DNA from 4 places in the Streptomyces sp. NPDC060064 genome. Region 1 is predicted to be linked to each of the others. Evidence: riboswitches for the same ligand, from Rfam matches in the RefSeq annotation. Region 1 holds a riboswitch; each other region holds the start of a gene.
The links. Region 1 has a riboswitch for cyclic di-AMP ahead of ACFWDI_RS35630 (M23 family metallopeptidase). Riboswitches for the same ligand answer to the same signal wherever they lie in the genome.
Positions count from the first base shown of each region.

Region 2: linked by a shared signal. The riboswitch ahead of ACFWDI_RS22035 (peptidoglycan DD-metalloendopeptidase family protein) and the one ahead of ACFWDI_RS35630 (M23 family metallopeptidase) in region 1 are both predicted to bind cyclic di-AMP.
Region 3: linked by a shared signal. The riboswitch ahead of ACFWDI_RS13815 (M23 family metallopeptidase) and the one ahead of ACFWDI_RS35630 (M23 family metallopeptidase) in region 1 are both predicted to bind cyclic di-AMP.
Region 4: linked by a shared signal. The riboswitch ahead of ACFWDI_RS02015 (transglycosylase family protein) and the one ahead of ACFWDI_RS35630 (M23 family metallopeptidase) in region 1 are both predicted to bind cyclic di-AMP.

Region 1 is NZ_JBHWWF010000046.1:15,221-22,951, forward strand. It holds gene lhgO (L-2-hydroxyglutarate oxidase) at 1-719, shown strand, start outside; gene trmB (tRNA (guanosine(46)-N7)-methyltransferase TrmB) at 941-1,747, shown strand; gene ACFWDI_RS35620 (PrsW family intramembrane metalloprotease) at 1,807-3,141, shown strand; gene ACFWDI_RS35625 (aldo/keto reductase) at 3,149-4,093, opposite strand; gene ACFWDI_RS35630 (M23 family metallopeptidase) at 4,191-5,258, opposite strand; cyclic di-AMP (ydaO/yuaA leader) riboswitch at 5,270-5,425, opposite strand; gene ACFWDI_RS35635 (PP2C family protein-serine/threonine phosphatase) at 5,640-6,806, opposite strand; tRNA gene ACFWDI_RS35640 (tRNA-Met) at 7,001-7,074, opposite strand; gene ACFWDI_RS35645 (hypothetical protein) at 7,123-7,290, shown strand; gene ACFWDI_RS35650 (hypothetical protein) at 7,262-7,731, opposite strand, start outside.
Region 2 is NZ_JBHWWF010000018.1:87,610-95,340, forward strand. It holds gene ACFWDI_RS22025 (tyrosine-protein phosphatase) at 1-652, opposite strand, end outside; gene ACFWDI_RS22030 (alpha-galactosidase) at 835-2,928, shown strand; cyclic di-AMP (ydaO/yuaA leader) riboswitch at 3,341-3,495, shown strand; gene ACFWDI_RS22035 (peptidoglycan DD-metalloendopeptidase family protein) at 3,500-4,513, shown strand; gene ACFWDI_RS22040 (SGNH/GDSL hydrolase family protein) at 4,684-5,475, shown strand; gene ACFWDI_RS22045 (hypothetical protein) at 5,493-6,002, shown strand; gene ACFWDI_RS22050 (carbohydrate kinase family protein) at 6,029-6,910, opposite strand; gene ACFWDI_RS22055 (TetR/AcrR family transcriptional regulator) at 7,025-7,645, opposite strand.
Region 3 is NZ_JBHWWF010000009.1:111,438-119,168, forward strand. It holds gene ACFWDI_RS13810 (M16 family metallopeptidase) at 1-1,001, shown strand, start outside; cyclic di-AMP (ydaO/yuaA leader) riboswitch at 1,216-1,378, shown strand; gene ACFWDI_RS13815 (M23 family metallopeptidase) at 1,391-2,149, shown strand; gene ACFWDI_RS13820 (GntR family transcriptional regulator) at 2,362-3,039, shown strand; gene ACFWDI_RS13825 (HPr family phosphocarrier protein) at 3,245-3,526, opposite strand; gene ACFWDI_RS13830 (GNAT family N-acetyltransferase) at 3,688-6,573, shown strand; gene ACFWDI_RS13835 (DUF5998 family protein) at 6,611-7,195, shown strand; gene ACFWDI_RS13840 (alkaline phosphatase family protein) at 7,195-7,731, shown strand, end outside.
Region 4 is NZ_JBHWWF010000001.1:414,748-422,478, reverse strand. It holds gene eno (phosphopyruvate hydratase) at 1-1,206, opposite strand, end outside; gene ACFWDI_RS02015 (transglycosylase family protein) at 1,525-2,199, opposite strand; cyclic di-AMP (ydaO/yuaA leader) riboswitch at 2,203-2,384, opposite strand; gene ACFWDI_RS02010 (transglycosylase family protein) at 2,651-3,562, opposite strand; gene ACFWDI_RS02005 (cytochrome P450) at 3,736-4,995, opposite strand; gene ACFWDI_RS02000 (nucleoside triphosphate pyrophosphohydrolase) at 5,056-6,030, opposite strand; gene ACFWDI_RS01995 (SurA N-terminal domain-containing protein) at 6,050-6,700, opposite strand; gene ACFWDI_RS01990 (GtrA family protein) at 6,866-7,285, opposite strand; gene ACFWDI_RS01985 (glycosyltransferase family 2 protein) at 7,282-7,731, opposite strand, start outside.

The sequences.
Region 1 (7,731 bases):
ACGACGAGCAGGTCACCGCCATCGACCGCCGCGCATGGGGCGTCGCGGTGCGCACGGCATCGGGGACGGTGGTCCGGGCGAGGGTGCTGGTGAACTGCGCGGGGCTGCAGTGCGACCGGGTCGCGCTGTTGGCGGGCGACGAGCCGGGCATGCGGATCGTCCCCTTCCGGGGTGAGTACTACGAGCTGGCCCGCCCCGATCTCGTACGCGGACTGATCTACCCGGTGCCGGATCCGGCGTTCCCTTTCCTCGGGGTGCATCTGACGCGCGGCATCGACGGTGGCGTCCATGTCGGCCCGAACGCGGTCCCGGCGCTGGCCCGCGAGGGCTACAGCTGGTCGGCGGTACGACCGCTGGAACTGGCGGGGACGCTCGGCTGGCCGGGGACGTGGCGGATAGCCCGCAGGCACTGGCGGTACGGCGCGGGTGAGCTGCACCGCTCGCTGTCGAAGCGCGCGTTCGCGACGGCGGTACGGCGGCTGCTGCCGGCGGTGACGGCGGACGATCTGCGCCCGGCCGCGTCGGGCGTACGGGCGCAGGCGGTCCTGCGGGACGGCACACTGGCCGACGACTTCCTGATCCGCGAGGCACCACGCACGGTGCATGTGCTGAACGCGCCGTCCCCGGCGGCGACGGCGTCCCTGCCCATCGGAAGAGAGGTCGCACGCAGGGCCCTGACGGCGCTGGCGGACGGCCGCTTGGTGCGTGCGGGGACGTAAACGACGGCCCCGGTCCCGCCCGCGGGGGACGGGCACCCGCGCCCAGCCCCAGCCCCCAGGCGCGGCTTCCCAGCCCCAGGCGCGCCCCCCAAGCCCCGGCCCCCAGGCTCGGCCCGCCAAGGCCCAGCCCCGAGGCTCGGCTCCAGGCCCGGCCCCCAGCTCGGCCCCAGGCTCGGCTCCCGGTGAAGTCACCCCCGCCCCCGCCGTAGAATCAGGCCATTGTGTCTGAGCTCCGAAACCCCGCTTCTGACGACGCCCCCCGGCCCCCCATACGTGCCAAGGGCGAGCCCCGCTTTCCCGGTGGGCCCGCTGCCGATCCCGCCGGGTCGCATCATGAGCGGCGCATTCGCAGTTTCCAGCCACGTCGCAGCCGCGTCACCGTCGGGCAGGCCGATGCCCTGGAGCGGCTGTGGCCGATCTGGGGCATGGACATCGACGGGCACCGCGTCCTCGACCTCGACGAGATGTTCGGCGGACTGCCCGTCGTCCTCGAGATCGGGTTCGGGATGGGCGAGGCCACCGCGCAGATGGCCGCCGAGGACCCCGGCACCGGGATTCTCGCCGTCGACGTGCACACTCCCGGGCAGGGCAATCTGCTCGGTCTCGCGGAGCGGAACGGACTGTCCAACATCCGGGTCGCCAACGGTGACGCGATCATCCTGCTCCGGGAGATGCTCGCGCCCCGCTCGCTCGACGGGATGCGCGTCTACTTCCCCGACCCCTGGCCCAAGAAGCGCCACCACAAGCGGCGGCTGATCCAGCCCGAATTCCTCGGCCTCGCCGCGCGGTGCCTGAAGCCCGGCGCGGTCCTCCACTGCGCGACCGACTGGGAGCCGTACGCCGAGCAGATGCTCGAGGTGCTCTCCGCGCACCCGGACTTCGAGAACACCCAGGAGGACGGCGGCTTCGCCCCCCGCCCCTCGTTCCGCCCGCTCACCAGATTCGAGGGGCAGGGCCTGGACAAGGGCCACAAGGTGCACGACCTGCTGTTCCGCCGACGGGTGGGCACCACGGCTCCGGACGCGTAACCCTCAGTAGGACCCCGGGCACCATCGCCAGTGTCAGTGGCTCTCGTTAGGGTCAATGGGTGTCCGAGTCGTCCCCGCAGCACTTCCCACCGCATCCGGCGGTCCCGGCGTTCGATCAGCAGCCGCTGTTCGACGCCGTGCCGGAGCGTTCCCGGTGGCGCTACAAGCCGCGCCGCGTCTCCCGGCTCTGGCACAGCAAGGCGGTCCGGGCCGGAGTGCTGATCACCTTCCTCGCCCTCTCCGGCCTGGTGATCCTCTCGCTCGTACGTGAGCAGACGGGCACCCAGGGCTTCCTGGTCGGCCTGGGCCTCGCCACGCTGCCCGTCCCGCTCCTGATGGCGGCCTTCCGCTGGCTGGACCGCGTCGAGCCGGGACCCTGGAAGAATCTGCTCTTCGCCTTCGCGTGGGGCGCCTTCGCCGCCGCCCTCGTCGCGATCATCGCGAACTCCTTCGCCACCCGCTGGATAGCCACCGCCACCGCGGATCCGGCGAGCGCCGACACCCTCGGCGCGACGGTGATAGCCCCGATCGTCGAGGAGAGCGCGAAGGCCGCCGCGGTCCTGCTCATCTTCATCTTCCGCAGACGGGACTTCACCGGAATCGTCGACGGCGTCGTCGTGGCCGGCTTCACCGCGACCGGCTTCGCCTTCACCGAGAACATCCTCTATCTGGGCAACGCCTTCGGCGAGGACCAGGAGATAGGCACCTCGGGCCTCGCCTCGATGACCGCGGCGACCTTCTTCGTACGCGTCGTGATGTCGCCGTTCGCACATCCGCTCTTCACGGTGCTGACGGGCATCGGCTTCGGGATCGCCGCGCTCGCCGCACAGCGCCAGAAGATCCGCCGCGTCGCACTGCCGCTGCTCGGTCTCGTCCTCGCCATGGGCATGCACGCCCTGTGGAACGGCGCGTCGTCGCTGTTCGGCCCGCTGGGCTTCTACGGCGTGTACGGGGCGTTCATGGTGCCGGCCTTCGGCCTGCTGACCTGGCTGGCGATCTGGACGCGGCAGCGCGAGCTGCGCACGATATCCGCCGAGCTGCCCGCGTACGCCGCGGCCGGCTGGCTCGCGGGGGACGAACCGCGCGCGCTCTCCTCGATGCGGGCACGCACGATGGCGCGCGACTTCGCGCGGCGGACGTACGGACCGGCCGCGGCGCACGCCGTATCGGAGTACGAGACGTTCGCGACCTCCCTGGCCTTTCTGCGCCACCGGGCCCACCGCGACGCGGCGGGCCCGGACTTCGTGGAGCGCGAGCAGGAGCTGTTGCACCACCTGTGGCAGCGCAAGGAGGTGGCCGCGCCCGCGCTGACCTACGCGGCACGGGCGACGGGCCGGGTGTGGGTGCCACCGCCGTACCGCGACTACGGCGGCTACAACCCGTACCGCTCGTAGGGCACTCTCAGGCGGACGCCGCCGTCAGCTCGGCCAGCTCCTCGGCCGTCAGCTCCAGGTCGGCGACCGCCAGCAGGGCGGGCAGCTGCTCGACCGTACGGGCCGAGGCGATCGGCGCGGCGACGGTCGGCTGCGCGGCCAGCCAGGCGAGCGCGACAGTCGCGATCTCGGCACCGCGCGCCTCGGCGACCTTGTCCAGCGCGGCGAGCACGGCCACGCCCCGTTCGGTCTTCAGATGCCCGGCCGCGCCCTCGGCCCGTGGGCTCCGCACCGTCGCACCCGGCCGGTACTTGCCGGTGAGGAAGCCGGAGGCGAGCGAGTAGTACGGGACGGCGGCGAGACCGGCGCGGGCGGCCGTCTCCTGGCGCTCGCCCTCGTACGTCTCGCGCGAGACGAGGTTGTAGTGCGGCTGCAGCACGGAGTAGCGGGCCAGGCCTTCGCGCTCCGAGAAGTCCAGGGACGCCTGGAGCCGCTCGACGCTGAGGTTGGAGGTGGCGATGGCGCGGACCTTGCCGTCCTTCACCAGCTGGTCGAGGGCGGTGATGATCTCCTCGACGGGGACGGCCGGGTCGTCGAAGTGCGTGTAGTACAGGTCGATGTAGTCGGTGCGCAGCCGGCGCAGCGACTCCTCGGCCGCGGCCGCGATATTGGCAGCGGAGAGGCCCCTGTACTTGGGGTGGGCGCCGACCTTGGTGGCGACGACGATCTCGGAACGGTTGCCACGCGCGGCAAGCCAGTTGCCGATGACGGTCTCGGACTCGCCGCCCTCGTTGCCCGGCCCCCATGCGGAGTAGACGTCGGCGGTGTCGATGAAGTTGCCGCCGGCGGCCACGTACGCGTCGAGCACGGCGAAGGACTGCGTCTCGTCGGCGGTCCAGCCGAAGACATTGCCGCCGAGGCAGAGCGGAAAGACGGCCAGGTCTGAGGAGCCAAGGGTACGGAGGGAAGTCATACCTTGATCAACAGCCAGACCGGGCCGCGCTATTCCGTTTACGCCAGGACTGCCGTGAGGTGCTCACGCCAGGACTGCCGGGCACTGCGGCGCTCGATCAGACAGTGAGGCCCTTGCCCTGGAGCCAGGCCATCGGGTCGATGCCCGAACCGCCCGGGGTGTGCACCTCAAGGTGCAGATGCGGGCCTGTGACATTGCCGGTCGCGCCCACGCGGCCGATCGTCTCGCCCGTCGTCACCTTCTGGCCCACGCTGACCGACATCGACGACTGGTGGCAGTACCAGACCTCCGTACCGTCCTCGAGCTCCAGGACCGTGCGGTAGCCGTACGAGCCCGACCAGCCCGCCGACTTGACGGTGCCGCCGTGCACGGCCTTGACCGGCGTGCCCGTCGGGGCGGCGAAGTCCAGGCCGGTGTGGTAGCCCGAGGACCACATGGAGCCGGCCTCGCCGAAGGTGGAGGTGATCGTGTACGCGGAGGTGGGCAGCGCGAAGTTCGCGGCCAGCTTGGCGAGCCGCTCCGCCTCCGCCTTGGCCTCCGCGGCCGCCTCGGCCTTCTGCTTCGCGGCCTCGGCCTTCGCCTCCGCCGCCGTCTGCTGCTGCTTCGCCTCCGCAGCTGCCTTCTCGGCGGCGAGCTTCTCCGCGGCCGACTTGGCCCCGGCGTCCGCCTCGGCCCGCTGCTGATCGGCCTGCTGAAGGATGCGGGCGCGCAGGGCCTCACCGGCGCCGGCCGCACCCGTCTCCGCGTCCTCGGTGCCGTCGTCAGCGGCGAGAGTCATCGCCGTGAGCGGCGAGGCGTTCGCGTTCCCCGACTGCGCGTCGGCGCCGTCGGACATGAAGGCGCCCACACCCGGCAGTGACGCGGCGTCGGGCAGCTTGTCCTTGATCGAGTCCGGAAGGTCCGGCAGCGATATGGAGACCGGCGGCTTGTCCTGCGCGCTGGCCATGCCGCCCGCGCCGACCGCTGCGATCACACCGACGCCGAGCACCGTGGAGCTGCGGGCGAGTCCGCCGCGCTGCTTCATGACACGGTGCCGGCCGCGCACCGGACGAACGGAGTCCTCTGTGGGGTTCCATTCCTCCCATGCCCGCTCCGCTACGTCGTCGCCGAAGAAGTCGGATTGAAAGGGGGTTTCGGGTGCGGGGGCAGGGCTGTTGGACGCCACGGAGGCGTACTCCTTTCCTTCCTTCTCGCCTACCGGGTTAGCTGACGGGTTCGGAGCAGGAAGGTCTCCTACGAGCGCTTCGACCGCGAACAATGCGGCAAAAGGTGCCCGATTCACCCCAATTGGTGGTTCCCCGGTTCCCTTGCGGGATTCGGCGCGTGCGCACGGTGCCGTCTCTTGCGACGGCTGGGACAACCGCGCTGCGTTATCGAACGTTAATAGACGCCAGGGCCGGATCCAAGCTGTTCCGACTATTCATTGAAGACATTGGCCTGGACTTACCGGGACACAAGCGGCCGGAGTCGGGCGACTTGATCGGTGCCCGGACCGCACCGCACTTCTGACGGTGCGTCAAGTGTTATGCGGAGGGGTGTCCTACGACTACACACGGTACTGGCCCGTGTCTTCCTGCTCCCCTTCGATCACGTCTACGGTCCTGCGGCGCTCCGGCTGCCCGTCGAGCGGGCGGCTGACCGCCAGCAGCGCCATGTCGTCGTTGGGACCGCCGCCCGTATGCAGGCGTACATCGTCGACGATCGCGTCCAGCAGCTCCTCGGGGCCGGCGAAGAGCCGGCCGCCGAGCCGCTCGACGGGGTTGTAGAAGGTACCGTCCGCGTCGCGCGCCTCGGTCACCCCGTCGGTGTAGAGGAGCAGCGTGGCCCCGGCCGGGAGCGGATACTCGTCCGCCAGGTCCGGCAAGACCCCCAGATCACCCATGCCCAGCGGCAGCGCGTGCTCGGTCGGCTCCAGCCTGTCCAGATCGCCGTCGGCGTGCAGCACCAGCGGCTCCGGATGGCCACGGTTCACCACCCGCACCACGCCCTCGCCGCGCGGAATCTCGGCGAGTACGGCGGTGGTGAACCCCTCGAACACGTCCAGGGTGCCCCGCCTCGTCCCCTCGCGCGTGAGCGCCCGCTCCAGGCGCCCGGCGACGCCCTCGATCGATCTCTCCTGCTCGGCGGCCTCCCGGAACGCCCCAATGACCACGGCCACGGCCTCGACCGCCCCCATACCTTTGCCCCGGACGTCGCCCACGACCAGCCGCACACCGTGCGGGGTGTCCTGCACGGCGAAGAGGTCGCCGCCGATGAACGCGTCCGCCTGCGCCGCCTCGTACCGCGCGGCGATCTGCAGCCCGCCGATCCGGTCGGCGGGCGTGGGCAGCACGGCGCGCTGCGCGGTCTCGGCGATGTCCCGGGCGGAGGCCAGGCGCCTGCCGCTGAGCCGTACCACCCGGTTGATGAAGAGCGCCAGGCCGGCGACGGTGACCACGGTGAAAAGCTCGGTGTTCGCCGGGGTCAGGGTCAGGGTCCCGTTGTAGACGTGCAGACCCAGCACACTGACGACGGCGGCTATCCCGGTCAGCAACGTGGCGGGAAAGGAGAAGAACGGCGCGGCGATCAGCGGAGCGGCGGCGAAGAGCGGAGATGCGGTGTACTCGGACGGGGTGAGGAGATCGAAGACCACGCCGGCAATGATCATCAGCGAGGGCAGCGCGAGGACAAGACGGTGAGCGCTGGCGCCGCCGTCCTGCTCTCGCTGCCCCACCAGTGATCTCCTGACCAGTCCAGCCACGGCTGCGGAAAGTACCGCGCTCATCCCAGGTTGGCCGGAGCCGCGCCGGGCTGCGACTCTCCGTCGGCCAACTGGGCGACGCCGACGGTTGGGCCGGGTGGGGACGGTTGGGGCCGGGTACGACAGTGGCCCGGCACTCTGATCGAGTGCCGGGCCACTGGCTTCAGTAGCGGGGACAGGATTTGAACCTGCGACCTCTGGGTTATGAGCCCAGCGAGCTACCGAGCTGCTCCACCCCGCGTCGGTGAACACAACCTTACGCCATCCGGAGCAAGATCAAATCCATTTTATGAGGCGGTCTGCTCCGAAGCCTCTCCGAAGGCTCTCCGTACGGCTGTGGCGCACGCTGCGCAGCACCCTCGCCGGCGGCCGTCCCGCGACGGACGAGGAACTGCTGAGGGTGCTGCGCAGCGGCAATGCGCGCTGTTTCAGCGGCGGCGCAGGCGGAGTGCGGTGAGCGCGCCGCCGGCCGCGATCAGTACCGCGGCGGTGATCGCCGCGTACCAGGTGGAGCTGGACGATCCGGTGCTGGCGAGGGCGCCGGTGGTGGTGACGGGATCGTTCGCGACGGCCGCCGCCGAGGTCGTGGCGGAGGCGGACGGGGTGCCGGACGGCGTCGCGGACGCGGTCGGGGAGGGCGAGGCGGACGCGGTCGAGGAGGGGGTCGCGGTCGGCTTGCCGCTCGGGGCGGTGCCGCGCTCGGGGGCGACCGTGATCCTGCCCTGGGCCCCCAGGAACGGATGGACGTTGCCCTCGGTCAGCGACGTCGTCGCCTGCAGCGTGAGCTTGACCGGCTTCTGGATGCCCTTGAAGTCGATGACGCTCACCCGAAGGCGGGTGCGGTGCATCACGTAGCTCTTGCGGATGTCCGCCAGCTGCCACTTCTCCTCGCCCGCGA
Region 2 (7,731 bases), on a different contig from region 1:
GCTCCATCACCTCCGGGGACATCCCGGCCGGGGAGTTGTCGCTGCGGCGCACCAGATAACGCCGGTGCGGATCATTGGACTTGAGGTAGTCCGCCTCGATGGCCTCGCGCTCCACGCCGACCGCGAGCAGCGACACGGCGATCGAGATTCCGGCGCGGTCCTTGCCCGCCGCGCAGTGCATCAGCGCCGGGACACTGTCTTCAGCGAGCGCGTGCAGTACGCGGCTGTGCTCGGCGGTGCGATGCTTGATGATCGTCCGGTACGACGTCGACATCCGGCCCGCCGCCTTGCCGTCCGCGAGGATCGACTTCAGCTGGTCGAGATCGCCCTCCCGGACCATCTTCCAGAACTGGGCGCCGTCGGCCGGGTCGGTGAGCGGCAGATTCACATTGCGCACGCCCGGCAGCTCGACGTCCGGGCCCTCCAGCTTCTGGTCCGCGGCATTACGGAAGTCGAAGATCGTGTGCAGGCCCAGGGTGGAGAGGAACGCGGTGTCGCTCTCCGTGGCATGGGCGAGGTGGCCGCTGCGGAAGAGCCGTCCGTACCGCACCCGCCGGCCGTCCACGGTCGGCAGGCCGCCCACGTCCCGGAAGTTGCGCACTCCGGACAGCTCAGGTTCTGTCGACGGGATCTGCGGCAGCTGCTGTGTCACGGGGGCTCCTGAAGTGACAGCCGTCGGCGCTGCTCGCCGACGATGGCGCGTTTCCCGACGATACGACATTGCTTTATCGGGCAATCATCTCGGTTCGTCTCCACAAGAGCGTTGCACCGGCGACGGCTCCCGTCGGATGATGTGCGGACCTGTGCGAACCTGTGAGTATCTGAGGGGTCGGGATGATCGAGAGCGTTGGCAAGGGTCGGACGTGGGTTCTCTCCGGACCGAGGAGCAGTTATGCGCTGCGTCTGACAGACGCTGACGAACTGCTGCATCTCCACTGGGGGCCACGGATCTCCGGCGCCGACGCGGAGGCACTTGCGGCCCAGGGCCTGCCGCCCTACTGGCCGTTCGAGTCACAGCTCGACGGCCACGAGGAGTATCCGGTCGAGGGCGGCCCGCGCTTCGTACGGCCGGCGCTCTCCGTCCGTACGGACACGGTGCGCGGCACCGAGTGGACCTTCGCCGGCGCCGATGAGGTGCATGGCGACGAGCTGAGGCTCCGCTTCACCGACGCTGTACACGGCCTCGGGCTCACCCTGCACCATCGGATGCGCGGCGACGCGGACGTCATCGAGCGCTGGGTCACCGTCACCCATGAGGGCGAGGGCCCCGACCTGGAACTGCTGCGCGCCGATGCCGCCACCTGGACACTGCCGCAGCGCGACAGCTGGCGGCTCAGCCAGCTGCACGGCCGGTGGGCGGCGGAGTCGCTGCTCGTACGGTCGGAGCTGACGTACGGCGAGAAGGTGCTGAGCAGCAGGCGCGGCCACACCGGCCACCAGCATCTGCCCTGGGTCGCGCTGGACGCGGAAGGGGCTACGGAGGAGCGGGGTGAGGTGTACGGCGCCGCGCTCGGCTGGTCCGGGTCCTGGCGGATCTCCGTGGCGCAGCTGCCCGACGGACTCGTACAGATCACCGGCGGAGCCGGCTACGACGACTCCGGGCTGCTGCGGCTCGCACCCGGCCAGTCGTACACCTCGCCCGTCTTCGCCGGACTGTGGAGCGAAGGAGGGTTCGGTGGAGCCAGCAGGGCCTGGCACGCCTGGCAGCTGGCGCATGTGATCCCGGACGCCCAGGCCGAGCGGCCGGTGCTCTACAACTCCTGGGAGGCCACCGGCTTCGACATTTCCGAGGAGCAGCAGCGGGCGCTCGCGCAGCGGGCCGCGGCCATGGGCGTCGAACTGTTCGTGGTGGACGACGCGTGGTTCGGGCAGCGCACCAGCGATCGCGCCGGACTCGGCGACTGGACAGCCAACGCCGAGCGCTTTCCGCGGGGGCTGAAGCCCCTCGCCGACGAAGTGCACGCGCTGGGCATGCAGTTCGGGATCTGGGTCGAACCGGAGATGGTCAATGCCGACAGTGATCTCTATCGCGCGCACCCCGACTGGGTGCAGCACCACCCGGGACGGGGACGGACGGAGTTCCGCAACCAGCTCGTACTGAACCTCGCGCGCGAGGACGTACAGGCCTACCTCTGGGAGCAGTTGGACGGACTGCTCGGCAGCGCGCCCATCGACTATGTGAAATGGGACTTCAACCGCTGCTTCACGGACGCCGGCTGGCCCGGCGAGACATATCCGCAGAAGCTGTGGGTCGAGCATGTGCAGGCGCTGTACGCGCTCCTCGACCGGCTGCGCGCCGCGCATCCCTCGGTCGCCTTCGAGTCCTGCTCGGGCGGCGGTGGCCGGATCGACCTCGGAATTCTGTCCCGGACCGATCAGGTGTGGACCTCCGACAACACCGATCCGCTGGACCGGCTCGCCATCCAGCAGGGCTTCACCCAGCTGCATCCGGCACGGGTCATGGCGGCCTGGGTGACCGACAGTCCCAATGTCCAGCTCAACGGCCGCGTCAGCACGCTCCGCTTCCGCTTTGTGAGCGCCATGGCAGGAGTGCTCGGAGTCGGTGGCGATCTCACCGAGTGGAGCGCGGAGGAGCTCGCCGAGGCGCACGGCTGGGTGGAGCTCTACAAGAAGATCAGGCCGGTGGTTCAGCACGGCGAGCTGTACCGGCTGCGGGCGCCGGAGGGCGGACTGAGCGCCGTGCAGTACGTACGCGGTGACGAGAACGTCGTTCTCGCCTGGCTCCAGGCACAGCACTACGGCGAACAGCCGCCCAGGCTCAGGCTGCGCGGGCTCGATCCGTCAGCCGCGTACGAGTGCCTGGACACGGGCGTCGTACACCGCGGATCCGTGCTCCTGCACCACGGGCTGCACACCGGACTGAAGGGCGACATGGACGCCACGGTGATCCGGCTGCGGCGCCGCTGATTCCGCGCCGCTGATGTGCCCCTCGGGCAAGGGCAGTGAGCCGCGCTGGGATTTCCCGCGACGTGGCATGAATGGGGGGTAAGGAGGACTGCGGGCCATAACTAGGCGATCGTCATTAAATGACGGTTCTGTCCGAATTGGGTGATTCGAGATAATGTGCCCCGTCTCCAAAGGCGGACGGTGCATGGCCGTGAGCGGGATCATATTCGTGACGGTGTGTGGTGGGGCGGCAGGGGTGAATTCCGTTTCCGGGGCGGATGGCGAAGATCCTTGATTTACGGAGGGTTACGGGAATTTCGGGGTCGATATCAAAGGGATCATTGAAGGGCGAAAGCGACAGCTTGTTCCGGTACGCCCATTCGTTTACGGTCACGACCAATCCGGACGGAACGCCTAATCCTGCCGCCGACCGGAATTTCACCCACCCATGTGTGGCAGGAGCGGGGGGCCCAGGTGATGTGCCGATTCCGGACTTCCGGACGGCTTGGGGTGAAGTCGCGCAACTGCGCGGCCGGGCATCTCCAGCCCGAACCCGACAGCTCACCTCGCCGGCGCCGGAGAGGAATTCGCCATGCCCAAGAAGGGTAAGCACCGCCGCCCCAAGGTCAGCCCGATCACGCGCGGATTCGTCGCCGCCGGTACGGGTGGCGCCGCCATCGCCCTGCCGCTGATAGGCGCCGCAGGCGCCCACGCGGCAGGAAAGACCGCTCCGGCCGTGGCGCCGGAAAAGGCCGTGACCGCCGCCCCGTCCTCCCCCTTCTCCGCCGGGTCCGCCGCCGCGGCCCACGTGGCGCAGAAGAAGGCCTCTCCCACCACGTACTCCGTCGTCCCCGGCGACTACCTGTCCAAGATCGCCGACGAGCACGGTGTCCCCGGCGGCTGGAAGAAGCTGTACCAGGACAACCGTGAGGCCGTCGGCGACAACCCGTCGCTGATCCACCCGGGCCTCAAGCTCACCCTCGGTGCGAAGTCGAAGGCGAAGGCGCCCGAAACGTCGCAGCACCCGTCGAGCCCGGACCGGTCCTCGTCGAAGGCGTCCACCTCGAAGGCGTCCCCCACGAAGGCGCCCTCCGGTTCCTCGGACTCGGGTTCCTCGGACTCGGGCTCGGTGGTGCAGTCCTCCGCGAAGTCCTCGTCCGGTGGCTCGGCAGGCGGCAACGCCGCGCAGATCAGCGCCTCCGGCTTCACCGCCCCCGTGGACGGCGCGACCGTCATCACCCCGTACCACCTCGCCGGCGCCATGTGGGCCAGCGGCTACCACACCGGTCTCGACTTCGCGGCGTCCACCGGCACGACCGTCAAGGCGGTCGGCCCGGGCACCGTCGTCTCCGCCGGCTGGGCCGGTGCGTACGGCAACCAGATCGTCATCCAGCAGAGCGACGGCACCTACTCGCAGTACGCCCACCTCTCCGCCCTCTCCGTCGCCTCCGGCCAGAGCGTGAGCGGCGGCCAGCAGATCGGCCTCTCCGGCACCACCGGCAACTCCACTGGCCCGCACCTGCACTTCGAGATCCGCACCGGCCCCGGCTACGGCTCGGACATCGACCCGCTGGCCTACCTGCGCCAGCACGGCGTCTCCCTCTGATCCGTCCGACGCACGCAGTGCCCCGTCCTCCCCTCGTGCCGCCGCCCGCGGCGCGGGGGGAGTCGGCGTATTCCGGGTTGGACCAATCTTGACCGGTGGGATACATCACGCCTCGTCAACCCCTCCTTACGGTCGCGTAGGTCACATCCGTAAGGGAAAAATGAGGTCTCGTGGCAGACGATTCGAGAACAGAGAACAGTGGCGTATTCGGGTCGTACGCGGCGGTCGGTGACAGTTTCACCGAGGGCGTCGGAGACCCGGGCCCCGGCGGGACGTACGTCGGCTGGGCGGACCGGTTCGCGGTCCTGCTCGACGACCGAATGCCGGAGCACACCTTCCGGTACGCCAACCTCGCCGTACGCGGCCGTCTCCTCGACCAGATCGTCGAGGAACAGGTGCCGCGGGCAAAGGAACTCGCCCCGGATCTGGTGACCTTCTGCGCCGGCGGCAATGACATCATCCGGCCCGGCAGCAACCCCGACGACGTGGCCGAGCGCTTCGAGCGGGCCGTCGCCGACCTCGCCGGCTCGGTCGGCACCGTCATGGTGACCACCGGCTTCGACACCCGCGGCGTGCCGGTACTGCGCCATCTGCGCGGCAAGATCGCCACGTACACCGCGCATGTACGGGCCATCGCCGACCGTTACGACTGCCCCGTACTCGACCTGTGGTCGCTCAAGTCCATCCAGGAGAGGCGGGCTTGGGACGCCGACCGGCTGCATCTGTCGCCCGAGGGCCACACCAGGGTCGCACTGCGTGCCGCCCAGGTGCTCGGACTCGAGGTGCCCGCCGACCCCGACCAGGCGTGGCCGCCCCTGCCGCCGCGCGGACCGCTCGAGGTGCGCCGCGACGACATCAACTGGGCGCGCGAGCACCTGGTGCCGTGGATCGGGCGACGGCTGCGCGGTGAGAGCTCCGGCGACCATGTCGAGGCCAAGCGCCCGAATCTGCTGCCCTTGTGACAGCGGATGGTCGGGGCGTGGCAGACCTGCCCCGGCTGACCGGGCGTACGGCCCTGGTCACCGGCGCCAACCGCGGGATCGGCTTCGCGGTCGCCAAGGGACCCGCCGGAGCCGGAGCGCGGCTGCTGCCCGGGCTCCTCGACCGTCCGGGCAGCCGGGTCGTCACCGTCACCAGCATGGTGCGGAGCAGTGCCCGCCTCGACTTCGCCGATCTGCAGAGCGAACGTCGCTATGACGCCTGCCACGGGCGGGCCGCGGCCGCGGGGCCACCCGGATCGTCAACTTCGCGGTGCGCACCTTCGGTTCGGACGCGGGCAGGCGGCGCACTGCCGGTGCTGCGGGACGCCGCCGACCCGGAGGCGCGGCCCGGCGACTACTACGGCCCGTCCGGCCTCGGCTCCTTCAAAGGCGCGCCGCAGCGGACCGCGTTCTCCGCGCGGGCTCAGGATCCCGCGGTCGCGTGCCGGTTGTGGCAGGAGTCGGCGAGGCTGACAGGGATCGCCTTCCCCGCCCCGTACGACGGCTGAGGCACAGCGGCGTACGAACCGGTGCGTCAGACCACGGCCGACGACAGGAGGTCGGCCGGTCCGATCAGCGCCGTACTGCCCTCGCCCGTACAGGCATGGGCGCCGGCCACCGCGCCCAGCCTCGCGCTCTCCTCCAGGTCGCGGCCCGACAGCTGCCCGAACAGAAAGCCGCAGACATAGGCGTCACCCGCGCCGTTGGAGTCCACCACCGGAGCGGGCGGGGCGACTGCCGGGACCGGGCGCGGGGTGGATCCGCCGTCGCGGCTGAGGAGGTACGAGCCACCGGCACCCGCCGTCGCGACCACCGCCTGCGCCCGACCGTCGCGCAGGATCTCCCGCATCACCGATGCTATGCGCTCGCCCGCGCCCGCCGTGCTGAGGAAGACCAGGTCCGAGCGGAGCGCGAACTCCCGTTGGTGCTCCGCCAGTCCGTCCCAGTCGTGCAGATCGGTGGAGACCGGCACGCCCAGCGCTTCGATGTCGTCGTAGAGGAACCGCGCGAAGTTCATGATCGAGAGATGGATGTGGCGAGCACGCTGCAGATGGGGGAGGTAGAAGTCGCGCGGCATCCGCAGCCCGTCGGGATCGCGGGCATCGTAGAAGGACATCCGGCGGCCCGCGGGGTCGACGAGGTTGACCGCGCGCCGCGTCCCGGCCGGGGAGATCAGGGACTCGAAATCCACGCCGCCCGCGGTGAGTTGTTCCCGGACCAGACGGCCCGGCCAGTCGTCGCCGATGTAGTCGAGGAGGGTGGCATTCAGCCCGAGGGCCCGGCAGCCCAGGGCGACATTGCCACCGGTGTGGCCCGGCCATTCACGGATCGGGCCGACGCCGACAGAGTCCGCGAGCGGGACCGGCAGGGCGTCGACGCGGACGACCGTGTCCACCCCGGTACCGCCGACCACCAGCACATCGGGTGGGAGGCGATCCGTCGGCTGCTCGGGCTGCTGATACGTCTGGTGCTGCGACTGGTGAGACACAGTTGCCCAGTATGGGGGCTGCGGGCCCGCCCGTTCAGGCGTTCAGCGTGCGGCGGCGGTCAGTGCGTCACGGTGGACACCGAGCTCACGGGCGAGCGCGTCGTCCGTCCACTCCAGCATCGCGGCGCGCGACAGCGACCCCGCGTACGAGGTCATCTGCACGGCGAGCCCGTCCAGAAACGCCGTCAGCCGCCAGGCCGTCGCCGCCGGGTCCTCGCACGGGAACTCGCCCGCCGCCGCACCTTCCGCGATGACCTCGGTCAGAGCCGCCTTCCACTGCTGGTCCAGATCTCGGGCGACGTCCCGCAGCGCCGGCTCGCGCAGCGCGGCCGCCCAGCCCTCGATCCACAGCCGCCAGCCCTTGGCCTGCCCGGTCGGCGCGTACCAGCGGACCGCGGCGCGCAACCGGCGCAGTGCGGTGGTCCGGCGGCTCAGCAGTTTGCGCAGATGCGCGAGGTCACCGTCGGCGGCGTAGGTGAAGGCGGCCGCGACGAGCTTCTCCTTGGTCGAGAAGTGGTAGAGCACCAGGGCATTGCTCACACCGAGGGCCGACGCGACATCGGCGATCCGTACGGCCGCCACACCGTGTTCCTCGATCTGCCCGACGGCAGCACGAAGCAGCTCTTCCCGCCGCTCCGTCACGCTCAACCGGACTCTTGTCACGTCGTCACCCTACACAGGCGATCTTGGGCCCGGACGCGGGTCCAGCCGGCCGTCCTCACTGCGGTCCGCGGACGACGGCGACCCAC
Region 3 (7,731 bases), on a different contig from region 1:
CGCTGCGCGCGCCGGCCTTCGCCGACAACGAGGTGGAGCGGCTGGTACGCAACCGGCTGGACGAGATCCCGCACGAGACGGCCAACCCGGCCCGCCGTGCGGCCAAGGAGCTCTCCAAGGAGCTCTTTCCGGCCTCCCTGCGTATGTCGCGCCCCCGCCAGGGCACGGAGGAGACGGTCGCCCGTATCGACTCCGCGGCCGTACGGGCCTTCTACGAGGCGCATGTCCGGCCCGCCACCGCCACCGCGGTGATCGTCGGCGACCTCACGGACGTCGATCTGGACGCCGTGCTCGCCGACTCACTCGGCACCTGGAAGGGCGACAGCGCCGCGCCCCGTCCCAAGCCGCCGATCACCGCCGACGACACCGGCCGTGTGGTCATCGTGGACCGTCCCGGCGCCGTCCAGACGCAGCTGCTGATCGGCCGCATCGGCCCGGACCGCCACGACCGCGTCTGGCCGGCCCAGGTGCTCGGGTCGTACTGCCTGGGCGGCACTCTCACCTCGCGCCTTGACCGCGTGCTGCGCGAGGAGAAGGGCTACACCTACGGCGTACGGGCCTTCGGCCAGGTGCTGCGCTCCGCTCCCGACGGGTCGGGCGCCGCGATGCTCGCCATCAGCGGCTCCGTGGACACCCCGAACACCGGACCGGCGCTGGACGACCTCTGGAAGGTGCTGCGTACGCTCGCGGCCGAAGGTCTGACCGACGCCGAGCGCGATGTCGCCGTGCAGAACCTGGTGGGTGTCGCCCCGCTGAAGTTCGAGACGGCCGCCTCTGTCGCGGGCACGCTCGCCGACCAGGTCGAGCAGTTCCTCCCGGACGACTACCAGGCGCAGTTGTACGTACGGCTGGCCGAGACCGGCACCGTCGAGGCGACGGCCGCGGCTGTCAGCGCCTTCCCGGTGGACCGTCTTGTCGCGGTGCTCGTCGGCGACGCCTCGCAGATCGAGGAGCCGGTCAAGGCGCTCGGCATCGGCGAAGTGACGGTTGTCACAGGCTGATTGAGGATATCCGGCAGACAACTCAAAACGGACAAGCGGAACCCCGGCATCCCTTGTGATGCCGGGGTTCCGCCTTATGCCCGTTTTGTTGGAGAGGTTGCCTGTCTGCCCTGTGGCGTGCGCTACAAAAGGGCCTGTCTGTTTGGCGATTGAAAGACGGCCCGCCTAGCGTCGGTCCGGCTGTCCGCCAGTAGCCCGCCGCATCCGCGGCATCGGACAGTCATCGCCGAGTCCCCGTCTGGCGCGAGCCTGGGGAGCCGGGGACCCACTCAGTCCCTGGGGTGAATCGGGCGCCTTCGCACCTGCGGAGGGGCCTGTAGGAGACCTTCCTGCTCCGAACCCGTCAGCTAACCCGGTAGGCGAGAAGGAAGGAAAGGATCAGCCACTTCATGGCGTTCACCCGTGCCACCGGGAAGCACCGTGCCCCGAGCCGAATGACGCGCAAGAGGGCGAACATCGCCGGCGTCGCGGCTCTCGCCACCACCGGCGTCATCGGAACCCTCGCTTCCCCGGCACTTGCCGCCGAGACCGGCGCGACCACCGTCGAGGACACCGGCCTGACCCAGATCGTGGCCGCCGACTCCCTCGCCGAGCAGATCGCCGACCAGGCCGCCGCGCAGAAGCAGGAGGCCGCCGAGGCCAAGGCGAAGGCCGAGGCGAAGCGCAAGGCCGAGGCGCGCGCCAAGGAGGCCCGCCAGGCCAAGGAGCGCGCCGCCCGGGAGGCCGAGCGCAAGCGCCTCAACTCCTTCGTGGCGCCGATATCCCACTCGTACGTGTCCACGGGCTACAAGACCGGCGGCTCCATCTGGTCCTCCGGCAGTCACACCGGCATCGACTTCCACGCCGCGTCCGGCTCCACCGTGCACGCGGTCGGCTCCGGCACCGTCGTCGAGGCCGGCTGGGGCGGCGCGTACGGCAACAACATCGTGATCAAGATGAACGACGGCTCGTACACGCAGTACGGCCACCTCTCGTCCATCAGCGTCTCGGTAGGCCAGTCGGTGACCCCGGGCCAGCGGATCGGCCACTCCGGCTCGACCGGCAACACCACTGGTCCGCACCTCCACTTCGAGGCCCGCACCAGCCCCGAGTACGGCTCCGACATGGACCCGGTCGCGTACCTGCGCGCGCACGGCGTCAACGTCTGATCCGACGACGGGGCCGATGCCCGGTCCCGCGTGCTTCCCGAAGGCCCCGGCTCCCCGCCGGGGCCTTCGGCGTTTGCCGCCCCACCGGAGTTCTGGCCAAAAGATATCCATGGATTCCGGTCTCCCATCGGAAAATCCCGCCCACTGCAATAGAGTCACCGAACAGACGTCAATCGGCTGCGTTTCGCGCGGATTAAAGCGGAGGTTCGGTCATGCGCATTCCCGCGCACTCGGTATGCACGGCGATCCGCGACGACATCGTCTCCGGTGTATTCGAGCGCGGCAGCCGGCTCACCGAGGAGCAGCTGGCACGCCGCTACGGCGTCTCCCGGGTCCCGGTGCGCGAGGCCCTGCGCACGCTGGAGTCCGAGGGCTTCGTCACCACCCGCCGTCACGCCGGCGCCTGTGTCGCCGAGCCCACCGAGCAGGAGGCCGCCGACCTTCTGGAGATCCGGATGCTGCTGGAGCCCATGGGTGCGGCGCGCGCCGCCCAGCGCCGCACCGAGGCACATCTCAAGGTGCTGCGTGGCCTGGTCAGACTGGGGCAGGAGCGGGCCCGCCGTGGTCAGGGCGAGGATCTGCGTTCACTGGGTGGGTGGTTCCACGAGACGCTCGCCCAGGCCTCAGGCAGTCCGGGGCTGATCGCTCTGCTCACCCAGCTGCGGCACAAGATCGCCTGGATGTACGCCGTCGAGCAGCCCGCCAAGCCTGTCGAGTCCTGGATCGAGCACGGCGCGATCGTGGACGCGGTGGCGCGCGGCGACGCGGAACGGGCGCGGGCGCTGACGGCCGTGCATACCGAACGGGCTGCCGCCGCGCACCGGCTGCGCCGCCTCGAGCGGGTGAGGACTTCGCAACATGCCGTAAACATCGCAAGCGCCCGCCATTAACAGGTGCACCGTATACAAAGGGTAGACATTGGCGGGGCCTCTTTTCTGCTGCCCGCATTCAAAGCGCCGGAGCCGAAAGTCGCGTCCGGGAAAGCCGTGTCCAGAAAAGCTGCGTCCGGGAAAGCTGCGTCCAGAAAAGACGAAGCCGCGATGTCCGAGAATTCGGGACACCGCGGCTTTGCCGTGGGTAATGGGCCTGATCGGCTCAGACGGTCTCGGGAAGCTCTTCGAGGCCCTCGGCGACGAGCCGGGCGAGACGGTCCAGTGCGGCGTCGGAGTCCTCCGCCGCGGAAGCGAGCACGATCTCCTCGCCGCCCTGCGCGCCCAGGCCGAGCACCGCGAGCATGGAGGCGGCGTTGACCGGGGTGCCGTCCGCCTTGGCGATCGTCACGGGGACGCCGGCGGCCGTGGCGGCACGGACGAAGATGGAAGCGGGGCGGGCGTGAAGGCCCTCGGCCCAGCCGACATTGACGCGGCGCTCAGCCATGGTGTTGCCCTTCAAGTCTCAGTGGTTGTCTAGACCAGTCTCTCATGTGTTTCTGCGTGCTCGCACCGGCCCCGGACCCGGGATCGGCCGCCGATCGGCCTTCTCAGACTGCCCCGCGGCAACCTCCTCCGCGACCCGTGGGTGAGCCGTACGCTTTCCCCATGCAGACCTCGTCGGACCACGCCTACCCCGACCACTGGGAAGCAGACGTGGTGCTGCGCGACGGCGGCACCGCGCGCATCAGGCCCATCACCACCGAGGACGCCGACCGTCTGGTCAGCTTCTACGAGCAGGTCTCCGACGAGTCGAAGTACTACCGCTTCTTCGCGCCCTACCCCCGGCTCTCCGACAAGGACGTCCACCGCTTCACCCATCACGACTATGTGGACCGGGTGGGTCTCGCGGTCACGGTGGGCGGCGAGTTCATCGCCACCGTCCGCTACGACCGGATCAACGCAGAGGGCCGGCCCGCGAGCGCCCCCGCCGACGAGGCCGAGGTCGCCTTCCTCGTCCAGGACGCCCACCAGGGTCGCGGCGTGGCCTCCGCCCTCCTCGAGCACATCGCCGCGGTGGCCCGCGAACGCGGCATCCGGCGGTTCGCAGCCGAGGTGCTGCCCGCCAACAACAAAATGATCAAGGTGTTCCGGGATGCCGGCTACACCCAGAAGCGCAGCTTCGAGGACGGCTCCGTCCATCTCACCCTCGACCTCGAACCGACCGAGGAGTCCCTCGCCGTCCAGCGCGGCCGCGAGCAGCGCGCCGAGGCCCGCTCCGTGCAGCGCCTCCTCGCGCCCGGTTCGGTCGCCGTCATCGGCACCGGCCGCGTGCCCGGCGGCGTGGGCCGTACCGCCCTGCGCAACCTCCTCAGTGGGGGATACACGGGACGTACCTACGCCGTGAACCGCGCCTTTCCCGAGGGCCAGGCCGAGGTCGACGGCGTCCCGGCCCACCGCTCCGTGGGCGAGATCGGGGAGACCGTCGACCTGGCGGTCGTGGCCGTCCCGGCGGAGCGGGTGCCCGAAGTGGTCGCCGACTGCGGCGAGCACGGCGTCCAGGGGCTGGTCGTGCTGACCGCCGGATACGCCGAGAGCGGGGCCGCAGGACGGGAGCGCCAGCGCGAACTGGTGCGGCAGGCCCGCTCGTACGGGATGCGCATCATCGGCCCGAACTCCTTCGGCATCATCAGCACCGCCGACACCGTCCGCCTCAATGCCTCGCTGGCCCCGGAGTCCCCGGCGCCCGGCCGCATCGGCTTGTTCACCCAGTCCGGCGCCATCGGCATAGCGCTGCTCGCCGGCCTGCACCGGCGCGGCGCCGGGCTGTCCTCCTTCATCTCGTCGGGCAACCGCGCGGATGTGTCCGGCAACGACTTTCTGCAGTACTGGTACGAGGACCCGGACACCGATGTGGTCCTGCTGTACCTCGAATCGATCGGCAACCCGCGCAAGTTCACGCGCCTGGCCCGGCGAACGGCGGCGGTGAAACCGGTCGTCGTGGTGAAGGGCGCCCGGCACAGCGGCAGCGCGCCGCCCGGACACGCGGTGCCGGTCACCCGGATCCCCGACACCACGGTCGGGGCGCTGTTCCGCCAGGCCGGCGTGATCCGCGTCGACACCGTCACCGAACTCGTCGACGTGGGCCTGCTGCTGGCCGGCCAGCCGCTGCCCGCGGGACCGCGCGTGGCGATCCTCGGCAACTCCGAGTCCCTCGGCCTCCTCACGTACGACGCCTGCCTCGCCGACGGCCTCCGTCCCCTCCGGCCGCGCGACCTCACGACGGCCGCCACGCCCGCGGACTTCCGTGCCGCCCTCGCCGAGGCCCTGGTGGACGACGCCTGCGACGCGGTGGTGGTGACGGCGATCCCGTGGGTGGGGGAGAACGGCGTCACGGAGTCGGGTGACGGCGAGGTCCTGGCAGCAGCGCTGCGCGACGCGGTCACCACGGCCCCGGCCAAACCGGTCGCGGTGGTCCATGTGGAGATCGGGGGTCTGGCGGAGGCGCTGGCGGCGGCGACGAGTACGCGTACGGTCCCGGCCCCCGCGACCGACGACGGGAACCCGGGCCCCGGTCACGAAGCGCCGCAGGCCGTCCGCACCCGACCACCCGCCCCGAGCTCGTCCGCCGTCTCCGCGGCCGTCCGTTACGCCGCCCCTGCCCCCGCGACCGCCCCGCACGCCTCCCGTATCCCCGCCTACCCCGCCGCCGAGCGGGCCGTCCGAGCCCTTTCCGAGGCGGTCAAGTACGCCCAGTGGCGCCGGCAGGCCGCCGAGCCCGGCAGGGTGCCACAGTACGAGGACATCGACGAGGCCGGCGCGGCCGCGCAGATCGACGCACTGCTCGGCGGGCTCACCGACCCTCGCGGCAGCACCCTCGGGCCCGCTGCCGCCCACGAGCTCCTCGGCCGGTACGGCATCCCCGTACGGCCGACCCTCCCCGCGCCCGGTCCCGACGCCGCCGTGGCCGCCGCCGGCCGCCTCGGCTACCCCGTCGCCCTCAAGACCACCGCACCGCACCTCCGCCACCGCGCCGACCTCGGCGGCGTACGGCTGGATCTGGCCAACGAGGCGCAACTGCGGCAGGCGTACCGCGAATTGACCGACACCCTCGGCAAGCCCGAGGAGCTCCAGCCCGTCGTTCAGGCGATGGCCCCGCGCGGCGTTGACACGGTTGTACGCGCCGCCATCGACCCAGCCGTCGGCGCCGTGCTCTCCTTCGGGCTGGCCGGAGCCGCCTCCGAGCTGCTCGGTGACACCGCCCACCGGCTCGTGCCCGCCACCGACCGGGACGCCGCGGAGTTGATCAGGACCATCCGGACGGCCCCGCTCCTCTTCGGCTGGCGGGGCTCCGCGCCCGTCGACACCCCGGCCCTCGAAGAGCTGCTGCTCCGGGTGTCACGACTGGTCGACGATCACCCGGAAGTGGTCGGAATCAGCCTCGAACCGGTCGTCGTCGCTCAGCATGGCTTCTCTGTGCTCGGCGCGTCCGTACGGCTCGCGCCGTCGCCCGCCCGCACCGACCTGGGCCCCCGCCGACTCCCCAGCTACTGAGCGCTCACCACCCCCCGAGCCCCGTAGGATGGACCGCATGGCGAAGACCGGTACGACGACCCAGGGGCTGCGCGCGGCGATCGAGCGCAGCGGCTACTACCCGGCCCTCGTGGCCGAGGCGGTGGAGGCCGCTGTCGGTGGCGAGCAGATCGCGTCGTACCTGGTGCACCAAGAAACCACCTTCGACGCCAACGAGGTGCGCCGCCATGTCACCGTCCTCGTCCTGACGGCCAACCGCTTCATCGTCAGCCACACCGACGAGCAGGCCGCCGACTCCAGCTCCCCGACCCCCTACGCCACCACCTCGACCGAATCGGTCAAGCTCGGCCGGATCTCGTCGGTCGTGGTGAGCCGCGTCGTCGCGAACCCGGAGTCGTACACCCCCGGCACCCTGCCCCGCGAGGTCGTCCTCACCATCGGCTGGGGCGCCGTCTCCCGTATCGACCTGGAGCCCGCCGCCTGCGGCGACCCCAACTGCGAGGCGGACCACGGCTACACCGGCAACTCCACCGCGGACGACCTGAGCCTGCGCGTCAGCGAGGCCGGTGACGGCCCGGACGCGGTCCGGCAGACGCTTGCCTTCGCGCAGGCGCTCTCCGAGGCCACGGCAGCCACGCGCTGATGGCGCAGCCCGCAGTCTGGCCGGACGACCCCGTTCCGCTCGCCCTCGACACCGCGCCCGTCCCCGAGTACGGCACTGGATCGCTCGCCGATCTGCTCCCGACGCTCGCCGCGGGCCAGGGCGTACCGGGCCTGGCGCAGAGCATCCCCGAGCTGACCCCCGCCGACCGGAACTGCGTCTTCCTGATCGACGGCCTCGGCTGGGAGCAGATCAAGAACCACCCTGACGAGGCCCCGTATCTCACCTCGCTGCTCGCCACCTCGCGCGGCGGCACGGGACTGCCCATAACCGCTGGTTTCCCCGCCACCACAGCCACCTCGCTGGCCTCCGTCGGGACCGGCCTGCCGCCCGGCGCACACGGCCTGCCCGGCTACACCGCGCGCAATCCGGAGACCGGCGAGCTGATGAACCAGCTGCGCTGGAAGCCCTGGACGGCCCCGCACGTCTGGCAGCCGTACCCCACGGTCTTCCAGCTCGCCGACGCCGCGGGTGTGCACACCGCACAGGTGACATCGCCGACCTTCCAGCACACCCCG
Region 4 (7,731 bases), on a different contig from region 1:
GTTGTACTTGGCGACGCGCTCGGAGCGGGCCGGGGCGCCGGTCTTGATCTGGCCGCAGTTGGTGGCGACGGCCAGGTCGGCGATGGTGACGTCCTCGGTCTCGCCGGAGCGGTGGGACATCATGCACTTGAAGCCGCTGCGCTGGGCGAGCTCCACGGCGTCCAGGGTCTCGGTCAGCGAACCGATCTGGTTCACCTTGACGAGCAGGGCGTTCGCGGCGCCGTCCTCGATGCCGCGGGCCAGGCGCTCCGGGTTGGTGACGAACAGGTCGTCGCCGACGATCTGGACCTTGGTGCCCAGCTTGTCGGTGAGGACCTTCCAGCCGGCCCAGTCGTCCTCGAAGAGCGGGTCCTCGATGGAGACGAGCGGGTAGGCCGCCACGAGCTCCTCGTAGTACTCGGTCATCTCGGCGGCCGAGCGGGACTTGCCCTCGAACTCGTACAGGCCGTCCTTGTAGAACTCGGACGCGGCGACGTCGAGCGCCAGCGCGATGTCCTTGCCCGGGGCGTAACCGGCCTGCTTGATGGCCTCGAGGATGAGGTCCAGGGCGGCGCGGTTGGAATCCAGGTTCGGCGCGAAGCCGCCCTCGTCGCCGAGGCCGGTGGAGAGGCCCTTGGTCTTCAGGACGGACTTGAGGGTGTGGTAGACCTCGGCGCCCCAGCGCAGGGCCTCGGAGAAGGACTCGGCGCCGATCGGCGCGATCATGAACTCCTGGATGTCCACGTTGGAGTCGGCGTGCGAGCCGCCGTTCAGGATGTTCATCATCGGAACGGGCAGCAGGTGCGCGTTCGGGCCGCCGAGGTAGCGGAAGAGCGGCAGGTCGGAGGCCTCGGAGGCGGCGTGCGCGACGGCGAGGGAGACGCCGAGGATGGCGTTGGCGCCGAGGGAGGACTTGTCCGGAGTGGCGTCCAGGTCGAACATCGCCTGGTCGATCAGGCGCTGCTCGGTGGCGTCGTAGCCGACGAGCTCCGGGCCGATCTGCTCGATGACGGCGAGGACGGCCTTCTCGACGCCCTTGCCCTGGTAGCGGTTCTGGTCACCGTCGCGGAGCTCAAGAGCCTCGAACGCACCGGTGGAGGCGCCGGACGGAACAGCAGCACGGCCCGTGCTGCCGTCGTCGAGGCCAACCTCGACCTCGACCGTGGGGTTGCCTCGGGAGTCCAGGATTTCCCGGGCTACGACGACGTCGATGGACGGCACGAGCATCTCCTTCTGGGATGTGACGCGAGAAGTGCAGGGTCTCTTGGCCTTGCGACATGAGCCTAACCGGCTCCACGGCATCGGCCAGCCGTTGCCCGCCCGCTGGGACGAAAAACGCCCCGAAGACTCGCGGCGCAGGACAAACAGCACGTGAACTACCTGCGGGTAACGCCACGAGGGCCCGGCAAGGACCGGGACGGGTACCGACCGGAACAGACAGAGCCCCGGCCCAGCGCGTACGGGGGGGAGACGCGCCGGACCGGGGGGTCTGGGACCCGGGGTCAGCTCAGGTGGAGCCGCACCGGGGGTCTGGGACCCGGGAGGTCAGCTCAGGTGGAGCTGCTGGCCCGGGAAGATCACATCGGAGTCCTTGACGATGTCCTTGTTGAGGTCGAACAGCTTCTGCCAGCCGCCCTTGACCTTCTTGGCCTCGGCGATCGTGCCGAGAGTGTCGCCGGCCTTGACCTTGTACTCGCCGTCGCCCTTCTTGAAGCCCTTGGCTGCGGGCGCGGACTTCGCCGGGGCGGCGGGGCGCTCGGAGCGCGTCGTGGGGGCATCGGCGCGCTTCGGGGCGGGCTTCGGGGCGGGCTGCGCCTGCTGCGTGGTGCCGGAGCCACCGTTGTAGGCGGCGTTGGAGAGGCCGACGCCGCAGTTCGGCCAGGCACCCTTGCCCTGGCCGGCCAGGACCTTCTCGGCGATGGCTATCTGCTGGGACTTGGAGGCCTGGTCGGCGGAGGAGGCGTACGCCGTGCCGCCGTACGCGGCCCAGGTGGAGGCCGAGAACTGCAGGCCGCCGTAGAAGCCGTTGCCGGTGTTGATGGACCAGTTGCCACCGGCCTCGCACTGGGCGACCTTGTCCCACTCGGAGGCGGTCGCGGCGGAGGCGGAGGTGGCGCCCATCAGCGGGGCGGCGACGACGGCACCGGTGACACCGGCGAGCGCGGCGATGCGGGTGGCCTTGGACGGGCGGCGGTGCTTGTTCTTGCTGGAAAACAGCATGGAACGTCTCCTCACCGACGCCTACGAGGTGAGCTGTCGGGTTCGGGCCAAGTGAGTTGCCCGGCCGCGCATGCTGCGCGCGGCTTCACCCCAAGCCGGCCCGTCGGCCGTTGCGTACTGCTCTCAACGGCCGGGCCCGGCGCTTACCTTGGGTCCCCCGCTCCTGCCTTCGGCGCTCTGTGCGAACGACTACTCCCCCCGACCGGCGGCAGGATTCGGCGTGACGGTCAGTGGTGCCCGCGGTGGCGAGCGGTTCAGACCGTAGACACAGCTCTCCCCGATGTCCAAAGACGAACATCGGGGAGGAATCGCCCATTTCACTACTCAGGGAACTCTCGTTTCCGCAGGTGAGAAGCGGAACAACCGGACCCGAGGGGCGAGATATGCCAGTTGGGACAAAGAGACCCATGTCTCAGTTGAACAAACTCGGACATACGCCAGCGAACTGCCGCTACTTCACGTCCAGATCGAGGCTCTGGCCAGGGAGGATGAGATCCGGATCGGCGCCGACCGTCTCGCGGTTCGCGTCGTAGATCGCGGACCAGCCACCGGGCAGCTTCTGCTCGTCGGCGATGGCCCACAGACTGTCGCCGGGACGGACGGTGTACTCGCCGGGCAGGGCGTCCGCTTTGTCGGTGTTGCCGGTCTTGTCGACCTCGTCACGTGTCGCACCGTCACCTCGCGAGGCATGGCGGGCATCTTCGCGCGGATTGTCCGTATTGCCCGGCTCGGTCTCCTCCGGGGCGCCACGGTGCTTGCCGGTGCCGCTGTCGGCGCCGGCGTCCTGCCCGGCACCCGGGTTCGTCGACTCGGACGGCCGGGTCGACGCCTTGGGGCTCGCCGGCGCGGAGGAGTCCACGGACGGCTCGGCGGAGGGCTCCGCGGGTCCGGAGGTCCCGGCGGAGGGCTCCGCGGACGCGGCCGGCGGTGCGGGGGTGCTCTGCCCCGGCGACGGCATGGCGCCCGGGTCGACGCCGGTCGCGGCGCCGTCGTTCGTCAGCCCCGACAGCAGCGAACAGCTGGCCCACGCCTGGGGACCCTGCGCGTCGAGGACCTTCTCCGCGACCGCGATCTGCTGGGAGCGGCTCGCGAGGTCGGCGGTGGGCGCGTACGCCGTACCGCCGAAGTCCTGCCAGGTCTGCTGCGAGAGCTGCAGACCGCCGTAGAACCCGTTGCCGAGGTCGGCGCTCCACATGCCGCCGCTCTCGCACTCCGCGACGCGGTCCCATGTGGAGGCGTCGGCGGCGGAGGCCGATCCGGCGCCGAGCAGCGGGATGGCGATGGCCGATCCAGTCACCCCTGCCGCGACGACGATGGCCGGAGCCTGGCGGGGTCGGCGGTGTCGTCCGTTCCCGGAGCGCATGCGGTTGCCTTTCGCGTGACTACAGACGTGACTACAGCCATGTCTTGCGGATCTGACCACAGGCCTGACCACAGATGTGACTGGTGGGACGACGGTGAAGGTAGCGGCATTCGAACGTTGGTCACAAGTCGATGCAGCGGAGATCACGTGAAAGTCACAGTCTTGACGCTTCGTCAGATTTGTCGAGGTGTGAACTCAACGGGCAGAGTGCGCAATCCGCGCATAATGAGCCCCCCGCGCCATCGCAAATCGGCCGGATCTCCCGCAAGCCGCAAGTCGGGCATCCTGCGGAGCAACGTCGCCAGCGCCGTCTGCCCCTCCAGCCGGGCGAGCGGCGCACCGAGGCAGTAGTGGATGCCGTGCCCGTACCCGAGATGCTGGTTGTCGCGCCGGGAGAGGTCGAGAATGTCCGGGTCCGTGAACCGCTCCGGATCCCGGTCGGCCGCGGCGAGTACGACGAGTACGGGATCGCCGGCGGCGATGTCCTGTCCGCCGAGGCTGAGCGGCTGCGTGGCGAACCGCCAGGTCGCGAGCTCCACCGGCCCGTCGTACCGCAGCAGTTCCTCGACACCTGTCGCGAGCAGCTCGCTCTCCCCGGCCGCGAGCGAGGCCTGGAGCCGCTCCCGCTGCCCCGGGTTGCGCAGCAGCGCGTAGACGCCGTTGCCGATGAGATTGACCGTCGTCTCGAAGCCCGCGAAGAGAAGAATGAAGGCCATCGCGGCGGCCTCGTTCTCGGTGAGGTGCTCGCCGTGGTCACTGGCGCGAATGAGCCCCGAGATGAGGTCGTCGCCCGGATCTTCCCTTTTACGGTGGATGAGTTCGGCGAGATAGCCACGCATCTTCTTCACAGAACGAGCCACACCGCCGCGCGGCCCGCCGCCGTGCCGGATCATCATGCCCGCCCAGTCGCGGAAGTCGTCCTGGTCCTCGCGCGGGACTCCGAGCATGTCGCAGATGGCGTAGATGGGGAGCGGGAACGCGAACTCATGAATGAGGTCCGCCTCCCCCTTCTCCCCGCTGTGCTGATTCTCGAAGATGGTGTCAATGAGACGGTCCGTCAACTCCTGCACCCGCGGCGCGAATTCGGCGACCCGGCGCGGAGTGAACGCCTTCGACACCAGCCGCCGCAACCGGGTGTGGTCAGGTGGGTCGATGTTCAGCAGATGCGTCATCAGCTCGGCCTTGCGCTCGCCCGGGATCCCCGTCTTCCCCTTGGCGTGCGCGGGCTCGGCGTGGTGCACCGGGTTCTTGGACAGCCGCTGGTCGGCGAGCGCCTGCTTGGCGTCGGCGTACCGGGTCACCAGCCATGCCTCGACCCCGCTGGGGAGCCGGGTGCGGTGCACGGGGGCGTGCTCGCGCAGCCAGGCGTAGGCGGGGTAGGGGTCGGTGGCGAACTCCCAGGTGAAGAGTTCGGGGGCAGGTGTGTTGCTCACGCCCCGACGTTATCCGGCTTCCCGTCGAGGGCCTTCCTGGCACCGGGGCACCGAAAGGTACTAACCGGCGTGGCCCTCCGCCGCGCGGATCGCATCCCGGTAGGCCCGGGCAGCGGCGCGCAGTGCGGCCTCCGGATCCGTGCCCGCCTCCTCGGCACGAGCAGCGAGGGCGAGCAGTTCGTACCCGATGCCCTCGCCGGCGGGCAGCGGCACGGTAAGTCCCGCGGTACGGACCCGGGAGGCGAGCTTCGCTGCGAGCGCGAGGCCGGGCTGGCCCAGCGGCACGCCGTCCGTGACCGAGTCGCGCTGCTTCTCTATGGCCTTCGTGCGGAGCCAGTGCTCCTTCACGTCCTCCGGCGTCTCGGCGCTCTCGTCGCCGAAGACATGCGGATGGCGGTGGATCAGCTTCTCCACGATCGTCCCGGCGACGTCGTCGATGGAGAACGGCTCGTCCTGATCCTCCTCCGCGATGCACGCGTGGAAGACGACCTGGAGGAGTACGTCCCCGAGCTCCTCCCGCAGCTCGTCGCGGTCGCCGTCCTCGATCGCCTCGACGAGTTCGTACGCCTCCTCGATGCCGTACTTGGCGAGGCCCTTGTGGGTCTGCTGCGAGGACCACGGGCACTCGAGCCTGATCCGGTCCATGACCTGGACGAGGTCGATGAGACGGGCGCCGGGCAGGTCGTACGAGCCGGGGAGCAGCTCCAGATCCGGCATCTGCACCCGTCCGGACCCGGCCAGCCCGGCGAGCCCGTCGGTCAGGGCCCGGTCGCCCTCGCCGGACGGGACGACCACGACGGTACGGCCGCCGGCGCAGGCGTCGACGAGCTCCTGTGCGGTGGGCGCGGCGATCTCGACGTCGACACCCGCCTCGCGCAGATACGGCAGCTGCGGATGACCCTCGTCGGCGCACAGCACCCGGTCGGCGGCGTGCAGCGTCTGCCACGCGGGCCAGGACAACAGCCCGGGCGCGACGCGGTGGCTGGCGGTGAGCAGGACGATACGGCCGGAGGCAACGGGTGCTTCTGTGGTCACCCGTCGAACCTACCTCGCACTAAGCACCCGTCTCGACGGGCTGCTCCTCCTTGGTGACCTGGGTGATCCAGGGGGCCTTGTAGCTGCTGAGCTCGAGCTTCTGGTCGTCCCAGGTGCCGTAGCGCGGGTTGACGTCGATGTGCAGCGCCTTGGCGGCGGCGGTGAAGGCCTGGTTGAGCTTCTGCTGGCCCTCGGGGGTGTTCGTCGCACCGAGGGAGGTGGCGAGCTTGTTCACCAGGATGTCGCGGCGTACGACGTCGTCGAGCTGGGCCGGAGCGACGCCGCGCTGCTGCAGATACATGGCGGAGAGCTGCTCCTCGCCACCGGACTGCTGGACCAGGGCGGCCCGGCCGTCCTGGACCTCCTTGCGGCTGACCTTGACGCCGGCGTCGTCGGCGGCGCGCTGGACGACCTGGTCGACGATGAGGTCGTAGAGCTTGGCGCGGCTGAGCTGCCCACTGTCCTTGATGAGCTGCGCGGACTGGGGGGAGCGCTGCTGGGCGGCGCGTACGTCCTTCACCTTCGCCTGGACGGTGGACACATCGATCCGCTCGCCACCCACGACGGCGGCGGCCCCTGGGTGCGCGTCACTGCCGCAGGCGGAGAGGAGGGGCGCGGCGGTGAGGAGCGCGGCGGAGACGACGAGCGCGGTGCGACGGCGGCGGTGCAAAGGAGCCTCCCGGCGTGATTGTGCTTCGGTGCACAAGACCCTGCGGTGATCGATGGTAGGCAGTCCCAGGGGTCTGGGCCACTGATTCGCCAAACGATTCGCCTGCGGTTGCGGATGCGCGGAGCGGCCGTCAGCCGGCCGACTGCACGGCGCCCCGTTCCCGTGTCAGGTCTGAGGCACCCGTTCCGGCTCCGGCTCCCGCTCGCGCGGGACCGGATCCGGTCGCAGCATGATCGTCCGGGAGACCACAAAAGTGATCGGGATCGCCGCGCCCGCCGCGATCAGCGGCGCGTAGCGGCTGCCGAAGTGCAGTACGTCCACCAGCAGATAGACGCCGGTCGTGGTGACGACGAAGTTCGCGGCGTTGGTGAGCGGGAAGAGCAGGAACTTCCGCCAGGTCGGGCGGGTCCTGTAGGTGAAGTACGAGGTCAGGAAGAAGGACCCGACCATGCTGAGCGCGAAGGCGATGACATGCGCCGCGACATACGGCAGCCAGGTCAGCAGGGCCAGATACATCCCGTAGTACGTCCCGGTGTTCACCACCCCTACCAGGGCGAATCTGACCATCTGGACCCGGACTGTCATCGTCTTACGAGCTCCCCCGTGCGTGTACGCCGTTCTCCTTCCTGCTGGTGCGGAAGGTCGGCGTCAGTGGCCTTCACCAGGAAGTGCGGTCGCCGCTTCACCTCGTAGTAGATACGGCCGACGTACTCGCCGACCACCCCCAGCATCAGCATCTGTACGCCGGCGAGTGCGGTGACCGCCACCAGAAGGGTGACATACCCGGGGGTGTCCACGCCGTTCACCAGGGCGACACCGACAATCCAGGCGGCATACGCCATGGCGAGTGTGACAAGCAGAAGCCCGAGATAGACGGCGGCCCGCAACGGCTTGTTGTTGAAAGAGAGCAGTCCGTCGAGGCCGTAGTTGAGCAGTTTTCCGAAACTCCATTTGGAGCGGCCCTGCTCACGCAGCGCATTCTCGTACTCGAAGGTCGTGGTGCGGAATCCGACCCAGGCGAAGAGACCCTT